3 regions of the Streptomyces sp. NPDC059785 genome follow, and region 2 is predicted to be linked to each of the others. Evidence: riboswitches for the same ligand, from Rfam matches in the RefSeq annotation. Region 2 holds a riboswitch; each other region holds the start of a gene.
The links. A riboswitch is a leader RNA that binds a small molecule or an ion and turns the genes downstream of it on or off. The one in region 2 is predicted to bind cyclic di-AMP.
Positions count from the first base shown of each region.

Region 1: another riboswitch for cyclic di-AMP. It lies ahead of ACFV6E_RS34990 (NlpC/P60 family protein); the one in region 2 lies ahead of ACFV6E_RS32295 (M23 family metallopeptidase).
Region 3: another riboswitch for cyclic di-AMP. It lies ahead of ACFV6E_RS28295 (peptidoglycan DD-metalloendopeptidase family protein); the one in region 2 lies ahead of ACFV6E_RS32295 (M23 family metallopeptidase).

Region 1 covers NZ_JBHWHV010000064.1:17,062-21,637, forward strand. The annotation lists gene pcrA (DNA helicase PcrA) at 1-1,947, opposite strand, end outside; cyclic di-AMP (ydaO/yuaA leader) riboswitch at 2,271-2,457, shown strand; gene ACFV6E_RS34990 (NlpC/P60 family protein) at 2,465-3,631, shown strand; gene ACFV6E_RS34995 (hypothetical protein) at 3,721-4,074, opposite strand; gene ACFV6E_RS35000 (NlpC/P60 family protein) at 4,510-4,576, shown strand, end outside.
Region 2 covers NZ_JBHWHV010000054.1:2,317-6,892, forward strand. The annotation lists gene ACFV6E_RS32290 (GntR family transcriptional regulator) at 118-822, opposite strand; gene ACFV6E_RS32295 (M23 family metallopeptidase) at 1,049-1,813, opposite strand; cyclic di-AMP (ydaO/yuaA leader) riboswitch at 1,826-1,986, opposite strand; gene ACFV6E_RS32300 (M16 family metallopeptidase) at 2,224-3,612, opposite strand; gene ACFV6E_RS32305 (M16 family metallopeptidase) at 3,609-4,576, opposite strand, start outside.
Region 3 covers NZ_JBHWHV010000042.1:71,396-75,971, forward strand. The annotation lists gene ACFV6E_RS28290 (alpha-galactosidase) at 1-2,070, shown strand, start outside; cyclic di-AMP (ydaO/yuaA leader) riboswitch at 2,461-2,618, shown strand; gene ACFV6E_RS28295 (peptidoglycan DD-metalloendopeptidase family protein) at 2,623-3,516, shown strand; gene ACFV6E_RS28300 (SGNH/GDSL hydrolase family protein) at 3,786-4,571, shown strand.

The sequences.
Region 1 (4,576 bases), on a different contig from region 2:
GCCCTTGGCGGTGTGCAGGGTCATCAGGGTGATGACGCCGTTGCCGTCCTCCTCGTCGGGGATCTGGTCGGAGTCGGCGACGAGCGCGACCCGCTCCAGGAAGTCGGAGAGCGAGCCCGCCTCCTCGTCCTCACCGGACTCCTGCTCGAATTCGAGAGCGACGGCCGCGAGTTCCTGGAGGTTCTCGATGCGGGTCTCGTCCTGCGGGTCGGTGGATGCCTGCAACTCGGCCAGGTAGCCGGTGCGTTCGAGCACGGCCTCCAGGACGGTCGCCGGGCCCGCGCCCGACTCCACGACGGTGCGCAGGTCCTCCATCAGCGTGTTGAACCGCTTCACGGCGTTGGTCGAGCGGGCCGCCATCCCGTACGCCTCGTCGACGCGGCGCAGCGCCTGCGGGAAGCTGATCTTCTCGCGCTGGGAGAGCGCGTCGATCATGGCTTCCGCGCGGTCGCCGATGCCGCGCTTGGGCACGTTCAGGATGCGGCGCAGCGGGACCGAGTCCTCCGGGTTCGACAGCACGCGCAGGTACGCGAGGACGTCGCGGACCTCCTTGCGCTCGTAGAAGCGGACGCCGCCGACGACCTTGTACGGCAGGCCGACGCGGATGAAGACCTCTTCGAAGACACGGGACTGGGCGTTCGTCCGGTAGAAGACGGCGACGTCGCCCGCCTTCGCCTCGCCCGCGTCGGTGAGCCGGTCGATCTCGTCGGCGACGAACTGCGCCTCGTCGTGCTCCGTGTCCGCGACGTAGCCCGTGATGCGCTCGCCCGTGCCCGCGTTGGTCCACAGGTTCTTGGGGCGGCGGCTCTCGTTGCGCTCGATGACCGCGTTCGCGGCGCTCAGGATGGTCTGGGTGGAGCGGTAGTTCTGCTCCAGGAGGATCGTCGTCGCGTCCGGGTAGTCCTCCTCGAACTGGAGGATGTTGCGGATGGTGGCGCCGCGGAAGGCGTAGATCGACTGGTCGGCGTCACCCACGACGCACAGCTCGGCCGGGCCCTCGCCGAGACCGTCGCCGACGCCATCGCCCTCGCCCTCGCCGGAGGGACCGACGAGCTCCCTGACCAGCGCGTACTGCGCGTGGTTGGTGTCCTGGTACTCGTCGACCAGGACGTGGCGGAAGCGGCGGCGGTAGTGCTCGGCGACGTCCGGGAAGGCGCGCAGCAGGTTGACCGTCGTCATGATCAGGTCGTCGAAGTCGAGCGCGTTCGCCTCGCGCAGCCGCGACTGGTAGAGCGCGTACGCCTGGGCGAGGGTCTTCTCGAAACCGTCGGCCGCCTGGCCCGCGAAGTCCTCCTCGTCGATCAGCTCGTTCTTCAGGTTCGAGATCTTGGCGCTGAACGACTTCGGCGGGAAGCGCTTCGGGTCGAGGTCCAGGTCACGGCAGACCAGGGCCATCAGGCGCTTGGAGTCGGCGGCGTCGTAGATCGAGAACGACGAGGTGAAGCCGAGCTTCTTGGACTCGCGGCGCAGGATGCGCACACACGCGCTGTGGAAGGTCATCACCCACATCGCGTTCGCCCGCGGGCCCACGAGCTGCTCCACGCGCTCCTTCATCTCGCCCGCGGCCTTGTTCGTGAACGTGATCGCGAGGATCTGGCCCGGGTGCACATGGCGCTCGCCCAGCAGGTGCGCGATGCGGTGCGTGAGCACGCGCGTCTTGCCGGAACCGGCACCCGCGACGATGAGCAGAGGGGAGCCTGCGTGCACCACGGCCGCGCGCTGGTTCTCGTTCAGCCCGTCCAGGAGCGCGGCCGGGTCCACGTGCGGGCGGGCGGCACCGTCCCGGTAGTACGCGTCCCTGGGCGGCGGCGCGTCGAAGCGCCCGGCGAACAGGTCGTCCGGGATCGGCTCCGGAGCCCCGTCCTCGGGCGGCGGCGGAGGCTCTTCCCCATGGGCCCCGGAGGGCTGGAGGTCCGCCAGGAAGCTGTCGTCAAAGAGGCTGCTCATCGCCATCCGAGTCTAGGCGCCCCCACTGACACCCGGGGCCGCGCAGCAGAACCACCCGGGACCGCGCCGGAAATCGCGTACCTCTCATCGGCTCCGCGCCACCGGCCGGTCACCTTCCGCTACGGGCCCGACCGCGGTCCGTTCCGGACAGCCGTCACCGCCATCACGCCACGGTGAGACGTACGTCACCACCACCGACCGTCCCGCAAAAAGGTCACGAAAATGTATCGGGCATATCGAACATCAACCTTCACAGAAGACACACGAGTTGGCTAGCGTGCTGCGCAGGCCGCCCGACCCCCACCGGCGAACGTCGCCGGGCCGTGCGGCCTCCGCCGAGTCCGGTGCGCCCCCGCGGCAGCCGGAGCCGGGGACCCAACCGACCTTGGGGTGAATCGGTGCCGCCAACCAGTGGGCAGCCACTGGACACGCGCGCACCGTAGGGCAACCCTTCCGAACCACCCGCCCGAACCCGACAGCTAACCCGGTAGGCGGATCACGGAAGGAGTCGCCTCCCTTGGCGTCGCACCGCAAATGGCGTCCCGCCGCTACGCGCCTTGCGGGTCTCAGGACCCCCACCCTCGCCACCGCCGCCCTCACCTCCGTGGCCCTGCTCTCGCAGACGGCGAACGCCGCGCCGGCCGAGCCGAAGCCGAGCATGGAGGAGGTGCAGAAGAAGGTCGACGACCTCTACCACCAGGCCGAGACCGCCACCGAGAAGTACAACGCCACGCGCGAGCAGACCGCCAAACAGCGCAAGCGCGTCGACACCCTCCTCGACGATGTGGCCAAGCGCACCGAAAAACTCAACGACGCGCGCGAGGAGCTCGGTTCCTTCGCCGCGGCCCAGTACCGCACCGGCGCCGCCGCGCCCGACACGGCGACCCTCCTGCTGGCCGACAACCCGCAGGACTACTTCGACCAGACCCAGCTGATGAGCCGGCTCACCAGCCGCCAGAAGCAGGCCGTCGACGACTACGTCACCGAGCAGGCCGCGACCACGAAGAAGCGGCAGGAGGCGTCGGAGAGCCTGGAGACGCTCACCTCGTCGCAGAAGACGCTGAAGACGTCCAAGGCGGAGGTACAGCAGAAGCTCGCCGACGCCCGCGAGCTGCTGTCCAAGCTGACCGCCGAGGAGAAGGCACGGCTGAAGGCGATCGAGGAGAAGAAGCAGCAGGAGGCCCAGCGCAAGGCCGAGGAGCTGGCCCGGCAGCAGGCCGCGGAGGAGAAGAAGCGCCAGGAGGCCGAACAGAGCCAGGGCTCGAGCTCGTCGGGCAGCACCTCCACAGGTTCCTCGACCGGCTCGTCTGCGGGTTCCTCGTCCAGTACGAAGGCGGCCAAGGCCATCGCCTTCGCGCGCGCCCAGATCGGCAAGCCGTACGTCTGGGGCGCGACCGGGCCCGACTCCTACGACTGCTCAGGGCTGACGCAGGCCGCCTGGAAGGCCGCCGGTGTCAGCCTGCCGCGTACCACGTACGACCAGGTGAACGCGGGAACCACGGTCTCGCTCTCCGCCGCGCAGCCCGGTGACCTGATCTTCTTCTACGACGACATCAGTCACGTGGGCGTGTACATCGGCAACGGCATGATGATCCACGCCCCGAAGCCGGGCGCATACGTCCGTGAGGAGTCGATCTACTACGCGGGTGAGTCGATCATCCACAGCGTGGTGCGGCCGGCCTGAGCCGGACCGGAAACGTTGAAGGGGGTCTACGCACGCGTAGACCCCCTTTTAGTGGACCCCCTTCTACGGGAAGGCCCGTTCAGGCCCGCTCAGGTCCAGAGGACGGCGATGAAGATGTTCGCCATGGTCAGCAGGCCGACCGCGGCGAAGGCACCCTTGTCCACCTTCTCCTCGTCGCGCTTCACATAGACGAGCCCGAGGATCACGATCAGCAGGGCGAGCTTCACGCCGATCTTGATGTTGTTGACGGTGTTGTCGTCGGCCTGATTGAGGCCGACCAGCACGATGCCCGTGACCAGCATGGTGAGCGCGCCGTGCAGCATCCCGGGGACGAACCGGGCCGTGCCCTGGCCCATCGCTTTCATCTGGGTGAGGAAGCCGCCGAGCAGCGCGGCGATCCCGATGATGTGCAGGCCGACGAAGAGATGGATGAGTACGTCCATGGTCCGGAGCCTATTCCTGCCCACGGGCGGCTCCGGTCACCGGGCCTGGCGTGACGACCGAGGCGCAGGGCTCTCTCTGCGCGGCGGCTGAGGTCGGCCCGCCGTAGCAGCCCGGCGCTCCCCGTCCCCCGGGATCCGCCGCATCGGTCAGCAAACCGGTTCGAATCGACGGCTCCGGTACGGCGGGACGGACACTCACGGTCACCCGGTGATCCACTGCCGTCATTTCCGTACATGGCGTCTCCGTGCCCTCGTTCCCCGGCTTAGCGTCCTCCCCCAGGTGACCGGCTCTCCACCGCCGCCCGGGCCAGGGGCGGCCGCCGGTCGCCGCCGAGAAGGTCCGGTGGCGGCTCGCTCCCCTGTGCGGGGCCGCCACCGGACGGGTCGCCGCAGACCGCCCCGCGCGGGCGGCCGTACGGAAGGATGTGGGCCCTCGTGGCAGCGCACCGCAAGCCCAGACAGCGCTCGCTCCGCGGCCCCACGGCCCGCACCGCGGCCACGG
Region 2 (4,576 bases):
TTCGCTTTTCCGCGCACCGGACGCACTTCCCGGCGAAAAGCGGACGAACGCAGAGCGGGAAAGGGCAGCAGAAATTATCCCCCGCGAATTACTTCCCCTTTGTATACGGCGCTTTTGTTAATGCCGCAGACCCGTCATGTTTACGCCAGGTTGCGAAGTCCTCACACGGTCCTGGCGGTCCGCGGCGTCGCCCCTGCCGGTGAAGCGGAGCCGGTGCGCGGCGCTCGCGCGCTCCGTGTGCAGCGCGGTCGCCGCCCGCGCCCGCTCGCTGTCCCCGCGCGCCACGGCGTCCACGATGCCGCCGTGCTCCGTCCAGGACTCCGCCGGGTCGGCGGGCGTCTCCACCGCGTACATCCAGGCGATCTTGCGCCGCAGCTGGGCGAGCGTCGCGGTCAGGGCGGGGCTCCCGGACGCCTGGGCGAGCGTCTCGTGGAACCAGTTGCCCAGGGAGCGCAGATCCTCGCTGTGGCCCCGCCTGGCCCGCTCCTGCCCCAGCCTGACCAGGCCGCGCAACACCTTGAGGTGCGCCTCGGTGCGGCGCTGGGCGGCCCGGGCGGCGGCCAGCGGCTCCAGCAGGATGCGCATCTCCAGCAGGTCGGTGCCCTCCTGCTCGGTGGGTTCGGCCACGCACGCGCCGGCGTGCCTGCGGGTCACGACGAAGCCCTCGGCCTCCAGGGTGCGCAGCGCCTCGCGCACGGGCACCCGGGAGACGCCGTAGCGGCGCGCCAGCAGTTCCTCGGTCAGGCGGCTGCCGCGCTCGTAGACACCCGCGACGATGTCATCACGGATCGCCGTGCATACCGAGTGCGCCGGAATGCGCATGAGCGGACCTCCGCCTTAATCCCCGCGAAACGCGGTCGATTGACGCTTGTTCGGCGACTCTATTGCAACGTCGCGGTATTTCCGATGGCGGGCTTGAATCCATGGATATTTTTTGGACATTCGGCGGCCGGAAACGACGAGGACCCCGGCCCAGGGGGCCGGGGTCCTGCGATGTCGTCCACGCGCGCGTGGGCGGGTGCGGGGCACCCGCGCGTGCGGCCGTGCGTCAGAGGGACACGCCGTGCGAGCGGAGGTAGGCGACGGGGTCCACGTCGGAGCCGTACTCGGCGGTCGTCCGGGCCTCGAAGTGGAGGTGGGGTCCGGTGACGTTGCCGGTGGCCCCGGAGAGGGCTATCTGCTGGCCGGCGGTGACGGTCTGCCCGACGGAGACGCCGATGGACGACAGGTGCCCGTACATCGTGTACGTGCCGTCGTGCATCTTCAGGACGACCTGGTTCCCGTACGCGCCGCCCCAGCCGGTCGTGACGACGGTGCCCGCGCCGACGGCGTGCACGGCGGTGCCGGAGGCGGCGTGGAAGTCGACGCCGGTGTGGGTGCCGGAGGACCAGAGGCTGCTGCTGCTCTGGTAGGCGGTGGAGACGTACGATCCGGTGATCGGCAGCACGAAGGTGTTCAGGCGCTTGCGCTCGGCGGCGCGGGCGGCCCTGGCCTCGGCCTCGAGCTTGCGCTCCGCCTCCGCCTCGGCCCGCTTCCTCGCGGTCTGCTCGGCCTTCTCCACGGCGGCGGCCTGCTCGGCGGCGTACTGCTGGGCGGTGGCCTGCGCGCCGACCTCCTCGGCGACCGAGTCGCCGATGGTGACGGCCTTCGTCAGCCCGGTCTGCTGGACCGACTCGCTCGCGGCGAACGCGGGGGCGGCCAGGGTTCCGATGACACCGGTGGTGGTGAGCGCCGCGACGCCCGCCGCACTCTTGGTCGTGCGGTTGATCCGGCTCGGACGACGATGCTTCCCGGTGACACGGGTGAGCGCCATGTAGGGGCTGGTCCTTTCCTTCCCTCTCGCCTACCGGGTTAGCTGACGGGTTCGGAGCAGGAAGGTCTCCTACGGGCCCCCTGTGGGGAGGGTGCCCGATTCACCCCAGGGACGTGATGCGGGTCCCCGGCTCCCCTGGCTCGCGCCGTACGGGGACTCGGCGATGACTGTCCGGTGCCGCGGGTGCGGCGCACTGCCCGACGAACAGCCGGACTGACGCTAAGCGAGGCGCCTTTCGATCAACAAACGGATCAGCGTTTTTGTAGCGCACGCCACAGGGCGGAAAGGCAACTCCCCTGCCAATACGGACAAAGCGAGGGCCCGGCCCGGGCCCCATTCCGGGCAGAACGGGGCCCTGGTGACCGATCGGTCACCAGGGCCCCCGGGGGACGGCGTCTTCCCGGCGGCTCCTACTCTGCCGTCACGACGCTCACTTCGCCGATGCCGAGCGCCCTGACGGGCTCCGCGATCTGCACGGCGTCGCCCACCAGGACGGTCACCAGGCGGTCGACCGGGAAGGCGTTCACGACGGCCGCGGTGGCCTCCACGGTGCCCGCCGCGGCCAGCTCCCGGTACAGCGCCGACTGGTAGTCGTCCGGCAGGTGCTGCTCGACCTGGTCCGCGAGCGTGCTCGCCACGGCCGCCGCCGTCTCGAACTTCAGGGGCGCGACACCCACCAGGTTCTGCACGGCGACGTCCCGCTCCGCGTCGGTCAGGCCCTCGGCCGCCAGGGTGCGCAGCACCTTCCACAGGTCGTCGAGGGCGGGACCGGTGTTGGGCGTGTCCACGGAGCCGCTGATGGCGAGCATCGCGGCGCCCGAGCCGTCCGGGGCCGAGCGCAGCACCTGGCCGAACGCCCGCACCCCGTAGGTGTATCCCTTCTCCTCGCGCAGGACGCGGTCGAGCCGCGAGGTGAGGGTGCCGCCGAGGCAGTAGGTGCCGAGCACCTGCGCGGGCCACACCCGGTCGTGCCGGTCGGCCCCGACGCGGCCGATGAGGAGCTGCGTCTGCACGGCGCCCGGACGGTCGACGATGATCACGCGGCCCCGGTCGTCGGCGGTCACCGGCGGCACCGGGCGCGGCTGGGCGGACGAGCCGGTCCAGCTCCCCAGGGTGTCGGCGAGGAGCGCGTCCAGGTCGACCCCGGTGAGGTCGCCGACGACCACGGCGGTGGCCGTGGCCGGGCGTACGTGCTTCTCGTAGAAGGCGCGCACGGCCGCCGAGTCGATGTTCTTGACGGTCTCCTCGGTGCCCTGGCGGGGGCGCGACATGCGCGAGCCGGCCGGGAACAGCTCCCGGGAGAGCTCCTTGGCGGCGCGGCGGGCCGGGTTGGCGGTCTCGTGCGGGATTTCGTCGAGGCGGTTGGTCACCAGCCTCTCGACCTCGCCGTCCTCGAACGCCGGGGCCCTGAGGGCGTCGGCGAGCAGACCGAGGGCCTTGGGCAGCCGGGAGACCGGCACTTCGAGGGAGAGCCGCACACCCGGGTGGTCGGCGTGCGAGTCGAGCGTGGCGCCGCAGCGCTCCAGCTCGGCCGCGAACTCCTCGGCGGAGTGCTTGTCGGTGCCCTCGGAGAAGGCCCGCGCCATGATCGTGGCCACGCCGTCGAGACCGACGGGCTCGGCGTCCAGGGGCGCGTCGAGAAGCACCTCGACGGCCACGACCTGCTGGCCCGGGCGGTGGCAGCGCAGCACCGTCAGGCCGTTGTCCAGGGCACCACGGCCCGGGGCCGGGAACGCCCACGGCCTGGCCTCGCCGGCCTGGGGCTCTGGGTGGAAGTCCATGCTCGCGAGCTCGGTCACTTGGCCGACTCCTCGTCCTCGTCGGTGGCCTCGGCAGCTGCCGCCTCGGCCTCTTCCGCGGCGACCGGCTCGTAGACGAGCACCGCGCGGTTGTCGGGGCGCAGCCGGGCCTCGGCGACCGCGCGCACCTCTTCGGGCGTCACTTCGAGGACGCGCTGTACGGCCGTCAGCGCGAGCTGCGGGTCACCGAACAGGACGGCGTACCGGCACAGTTCGTCGGCGCGCCCCGCGACCGTGCCGAGGCGGTCCAGCCACTCGCGCTCCAACTGGGCCTGGGCGCGCTCCATCTCCTCCGCCGTCGGGCCCTCCGCGGCGAACCGGGCGAGCTCCTCGTCGACGGCGGCCTCGATGACCGGCACCTCGACGTCGCCGGAGGTCTTCACGTCCAGCCAGCCCAGGGACGGCGCCCCGGCCAGCCGCAGCAGCCCGAACCCGGCCGCGACGGCGGTGCGGTCGCGGCGGACCAGCCGGTTGTACAGCCGGGAGGACTCGCCGCCGCCGAGGACGGTGAGCGCCAGGTCGGCGGCGTCCGACGCGCGCGTGCCGTCCTCCGGGAGCCGGTAGGCGGCCATCAGCGCGCGGGCCGGGACCTCCTCCTCGACGACCTCGCGCAGCTCCTGGCCGATGACGTCCGGCAGGGAGCCGTCACGCGGGGCGGGCTTGCCGTCGTGCCCCGGGATGGAGCCGAAGTACTTCTCGATCCAGGCGAGCGTCTGCCGCGGGTCGATGTCACCGACCACCGACAGGACGGCGTTGTTGGGCGCGTAGTACGTGCGGAAGAACGCGCGGGCGTCCTCCAGGGTGGCCGCGTCCAGGTCCGCCATCGACCCGATCGGGGTGTGGTGGTACGGGTGGCCCTCCGGGTACGCGAGCGCCGTCAGCTTCTCGAAGGCGGTCCCGTAGGGCACGTTGTCGTAGCGCTGGCGGCGCTCGTTCTTGACGACGTCGCGCTGGTTCTCCATCG
Region 3 (4,576 bases), on a different contig from region 2:
CCCGCCAGCAGCTACGCCCTGCGGCTCACCGACCGCGACGAGCTGCTGCATCTGCACTGGGGCCCGCGGATCGCGCTCGCCGACGCCGAGGCGCTCGCCACCCGGCCCGCGCCGGGGTACTGGCCCTTCGAGTCCCCGCTCGACGGCCACGAGGAGTATCCGGTCGAGGGCGGCCCCCGCTTCGTCCGCCCCGCGCTGTCCGTGCGCACGCGGGAGCGGCGCGGCACCGAATGGCGCTTCGAGGGGTCCGAGACCGGCGCGGACGGACTGCGGCTGCGCTTCTCCGACACCGGACTCGCCATTACGCTGCACTACCGGATGCGCGGCGACGTCGTCGAGCGCTGGGTGACGCTCGCCAACGAGGGACCCGATCTGGAGGTGCTGCGCGCCGACTCCGCGACCTGGACGCTGCCCGAGCGCGAGGGCTGGCGGCTGTCGCAGCTGCACGGCCGGTGGGCCGCCGAATCCCGGCTGGTCCGCTCGGACCTGACGTACGGGGAGAAGGTGCTCGGCAGCCGCCGCGGGCACACCGGGCACCAGCACCTGCCGTGGGTGGCGCTCGACCACGAGGCCACCGAGGAGAGCGGCGAGGTCTACGGCTGCGCGCTCGCCTGGTCGGGCACCTGGCGGATCTGCGTGGCGCAACTGCCGGACGCGCGCGTGCAGATCACCGGAGGCGCCGGGTACGACGACTCGGGACTGCTGCGGCTCGCACCGGGCGAGTCGTACGCCACACCCGTCTTCGCCGGGCTGTACAGCGACGGCGGCTTCGGCGGCGCCAGCCGCTCCTGGCACGCGTACCAGCGCACGCACGTCGTGCCGGACGCCGATCACGACCGGCCCGTGCTCTACAACTCCTGGGAGGCCACCGGCTTCGGCATCTCCGAGGAGCAGCAGCGGGCCCTCGCGGACCGGGCCGCGGACCTGGGCGTCGAGCTGTTCGTGGTCGACGACGGCTGGTTCGGGGCGCGCACCAGCGACCGGGCCGGGCTGGGGGACTGGACGCCCAACCCCGACCGCTTCCCCGACGGACTGGCACCGCTGGCCCGGCACGTGCACGGGCTGGGCATGCGGTTCGGTATCTGGGTCGAGCCGGAGATGGTCAATCCGGACAGCGACCTCTACCGCGCGCACCCCGACTGGGTGCAGTTCCAGCCGGGCCGCAGCAGAACGGAGTACCGCAACCAGCTCGTGCTGAACCTGGCCCGCGACGACGTCCGGCAGTACGTGTGGAAGCGGCTCGACGCCCTGCTCACCGGCGCGCCGATCGACTATGTGAAGTGGGACTTCAACCGCTGCTTCACGGACGCCGGGTGGCCCGGCGAGGAGTATCCGCAGCGGCTGTGGACCGACCATGTGCACGCTGTGTACGAGCTGCTGGACCGGCTGCGGGCGGCGCACCCGTCGGTCGCCTTCGAATCGTGCTCGGGCGGCGGCGGCCGGATCGACCTCGGCATCATGGCCCGCACGGACCAGGTGTGGACCTCGGACAACACCGACCCGCTGGACCGCCTCGCCATCCAGCACGGCTTCAGCCAGATACATCCGGCCCGGGTGATGGCGGCCTGGGTCACCGACAGCCCGAACACGCAGCTCAACGGGCGGGTCAGCGCCCTGCGGTTCCGCTTCGTCAGCGCCATGGCCGGGGTGCTCGGCCTCGGCGGCGACCTGAGCGAGTGGAGCGAGGGGGAGCTGGCCGAGGCCCGGGACTGGGTGAGCCTCTACAAACGGATCAGACCCGTCGTGCAGCACGGCGACCTGTACCGGCTGCGACCCCCGGAGGGCGGAGCGGCGGGTCCGGGCGGCGCGGGCCGGACGGGCCGGCCGGACGGGCTGAGCGCCGTCCAGTACGTGCTCGGCGCGGAGACCGTCGTTCTGGCCTGGCTCCCCGCCCAGCACTACGGCGAGCCGACCCCGCCGGTCCGGCTGCGCGGCCTCGATCCGTCCGCGGCCTACGAGTGCCGGAGGACGGGCGAGGTGCACCGGGGCGCGGTGCTGCTCCACCACGGACTGCGGACGGGCCTGCGCGGCGACCTCGACGCGACGGTGATCCACCTCCGCCGCCTCTGACGCCGGTGGTGACCGCACACCGCTGGTCACCGATGGAGATCGCTGTGCAGATGGCGATTGCCATGCCGACCGTGATCACCGTCTCCGGCTGTGCCCGTTTCGCAGACATTGGGACCAACTGGCCCCGGAATGGGGAGTGCTGGCGTCTACGCGCGTGAGCAGCGTCATATCCGTGACGGTGCGTCGCGGGTGCGCCGCGCCAACCGCCTTGACGCCGTGGCCGGTTGAGGAGGGGAAAGATCACCTCTTCACGCACAGTAACCGGCAAATCGGACATCGATCAAGAAAGAGGTACGCACGGGGACCCGGGCCCGCTTGTCGACGCGCTTCGCTCTCGCTTACGTTCGCCTCCACTCCGGACGGACGCCCAATCCTGCCGCCGCCCGGAATCCAGTTCACTCACCCGTACCCGGCAGGAGCGGGGGACCCGCAGGTACCACGCCTGTTCCGGTCTCCGGAACGGGCTAGGGGTAAAGCCGCGCTTCAGTGCGGCCGGGCATCTCCAGCCCGCACCCGACAGCTCACCTCGCAGGCGCCGGAGAGGAAAACGCCATGCCCGCGAAGGGTAAGCACCGCCGTCCGAAGACCCAGCGCTTCTCCCGCTCGATCGCCCTTGCGGGCACCGGCGGAGCCGCGCTCGCGCTGCCGCTGATGGGGGCCGCCGGCGCCCACGCCGCCACCCCGGCCGCCGCGGCAGCCAAGGCCCCGCAGCAGACGGCCACCGTCGCCGCCGCGAAGACCGCGACGAAGACCGCGACGACGACCTACGCCGTGAAGTCAGGCGACTCTCTCGCCAGGATCGCCGCCGAGCAGAAGGTCGGCGGCGGCTGGAAGAAGATCTACTCGGACAACCGCAAGGCCGTCGGCGACGACCCCGCGCTGATCCACCCGGGCCTGAAGCTCACGCTCGGCAAGAAGGCCGCGTCCGCCACCGCCGACTCGTCCGCCACCGCCGACTCGTCCGGCAAGACCACGCAGACGACCCGGACGACGCAGACGGACACGGCCGCCTCGGCGAAGGCGGAGACCGCGGACTCCGGCTACACCCTGCCGGTCGAGGGCGCCACCATCGGCACCGCCTACAGGACCGCGGGCAGCATGTGGTCCAGCGGCTACCACACCGGTGTCGACTTCGTCGTGCCCACCGGCACCACCGTGAAGTCCATAGCCGCCGGCACCGTCGTCTCGGCCGGCTGGGGCGGCGCGTACGGGAACCAGGTCGTCATCCAGCACGCCGACGGCCAGTACTCGCAGTACGCCCACATGTCGCAGCTCTCCGTCTCGGCCGGCCAGACCGTGAGCGAGGGCCAGCAGATCGGCCTGTCGGGCGCGACCGGCAATGTGACCGGTCCGCACGTGCACTTCGAGATCCGCACCACCCCGGACTACGGCTCGGACGTGGACCCCGTCGCGTACCTGCGCGCCCACGGCGTCTCGGTCGGCTGACGCCGGGCCGTCACCCGGCACCACCCGCCACGGAGGCCGGACCCCGCAGACCGGGGTCCGGCCTCCGGCGTGTGCCGGCCGCGCCGACGGCATTGAGGCTCGACAACGGTCCCCGGGGCGCCCTTATTCCGGGATTGACCAACACTTGACGAGTGGCTTATCTCACCGACCGTCAAGCCTTCCCTACGGTCGCGTAGCTCACATCGAAAGGTGAAAGATGGGCCGATGTGGCAGACGATTCGAAGAGTGAGAAGAGTGACGAGAGAGCAGTGATCGGGTCGTTCGTGGCGGTGGGGGACAGCTTCACCGAAGGCGTCGGCGACCCCGGTCCGGACGGGGCCTTCGTCGGCTGGGCCGACCGGTTCGCGGTGCTGCTGGCGGACCGGCGACCGGAGGGCCACTTCGACTACACCAACCTCGCCGTACGCGGGAAACTCCTCGACCAGGTCATCGAGGGCCAGATTCCCCGGGCCAAGGAGCTCGCGCCGGACCTGGTCTCCTTCTGCGCGGGCGGCAACGACATCATCCGGCCCGGCACCGACCCCGACGAGGTCGCCGAGCGCTTCGAGCGCGCCGTCGCGGACCTCACCTCGGCCGTCGGCACGGTATTGGTGACCACCGGCTTCGACACCCGCGGCGTACCCGTCCTGAAGCATCTGCGCGGCAAGATCGCCACGTACAACGGGCATGTCCGGGCCATCGCGGACCGCTACGGCTGCCCGGTGCTCGACCTGTGGTCGCTCAGGACCATCCAGGACCGGCGCGCCTGGGACGGCGACCGCCTGCACCTGTCGCCCGAGGGGCACACCCGGGTGGCGCTGCGGGCCGGCCAGCTCCTCGGCCTCGAGGTCCCGGCGGACCCGGACCAGCCCTGGCCCCCGCTGCCGCCGCGCGGCACGTTCGAGATGCGCCGCGACAACATCCAGTGGGCGCGCGAGTACCTGGTGCCGTGGATCGGCCGCCGACTGCGCGGCGAATCCTCCGGGGACCACGTCGCGGCGAAGGGCACCCTGTCACCGGACGACATCAAGATGCGGATCGCCTCGGCGGTCTGAACGCC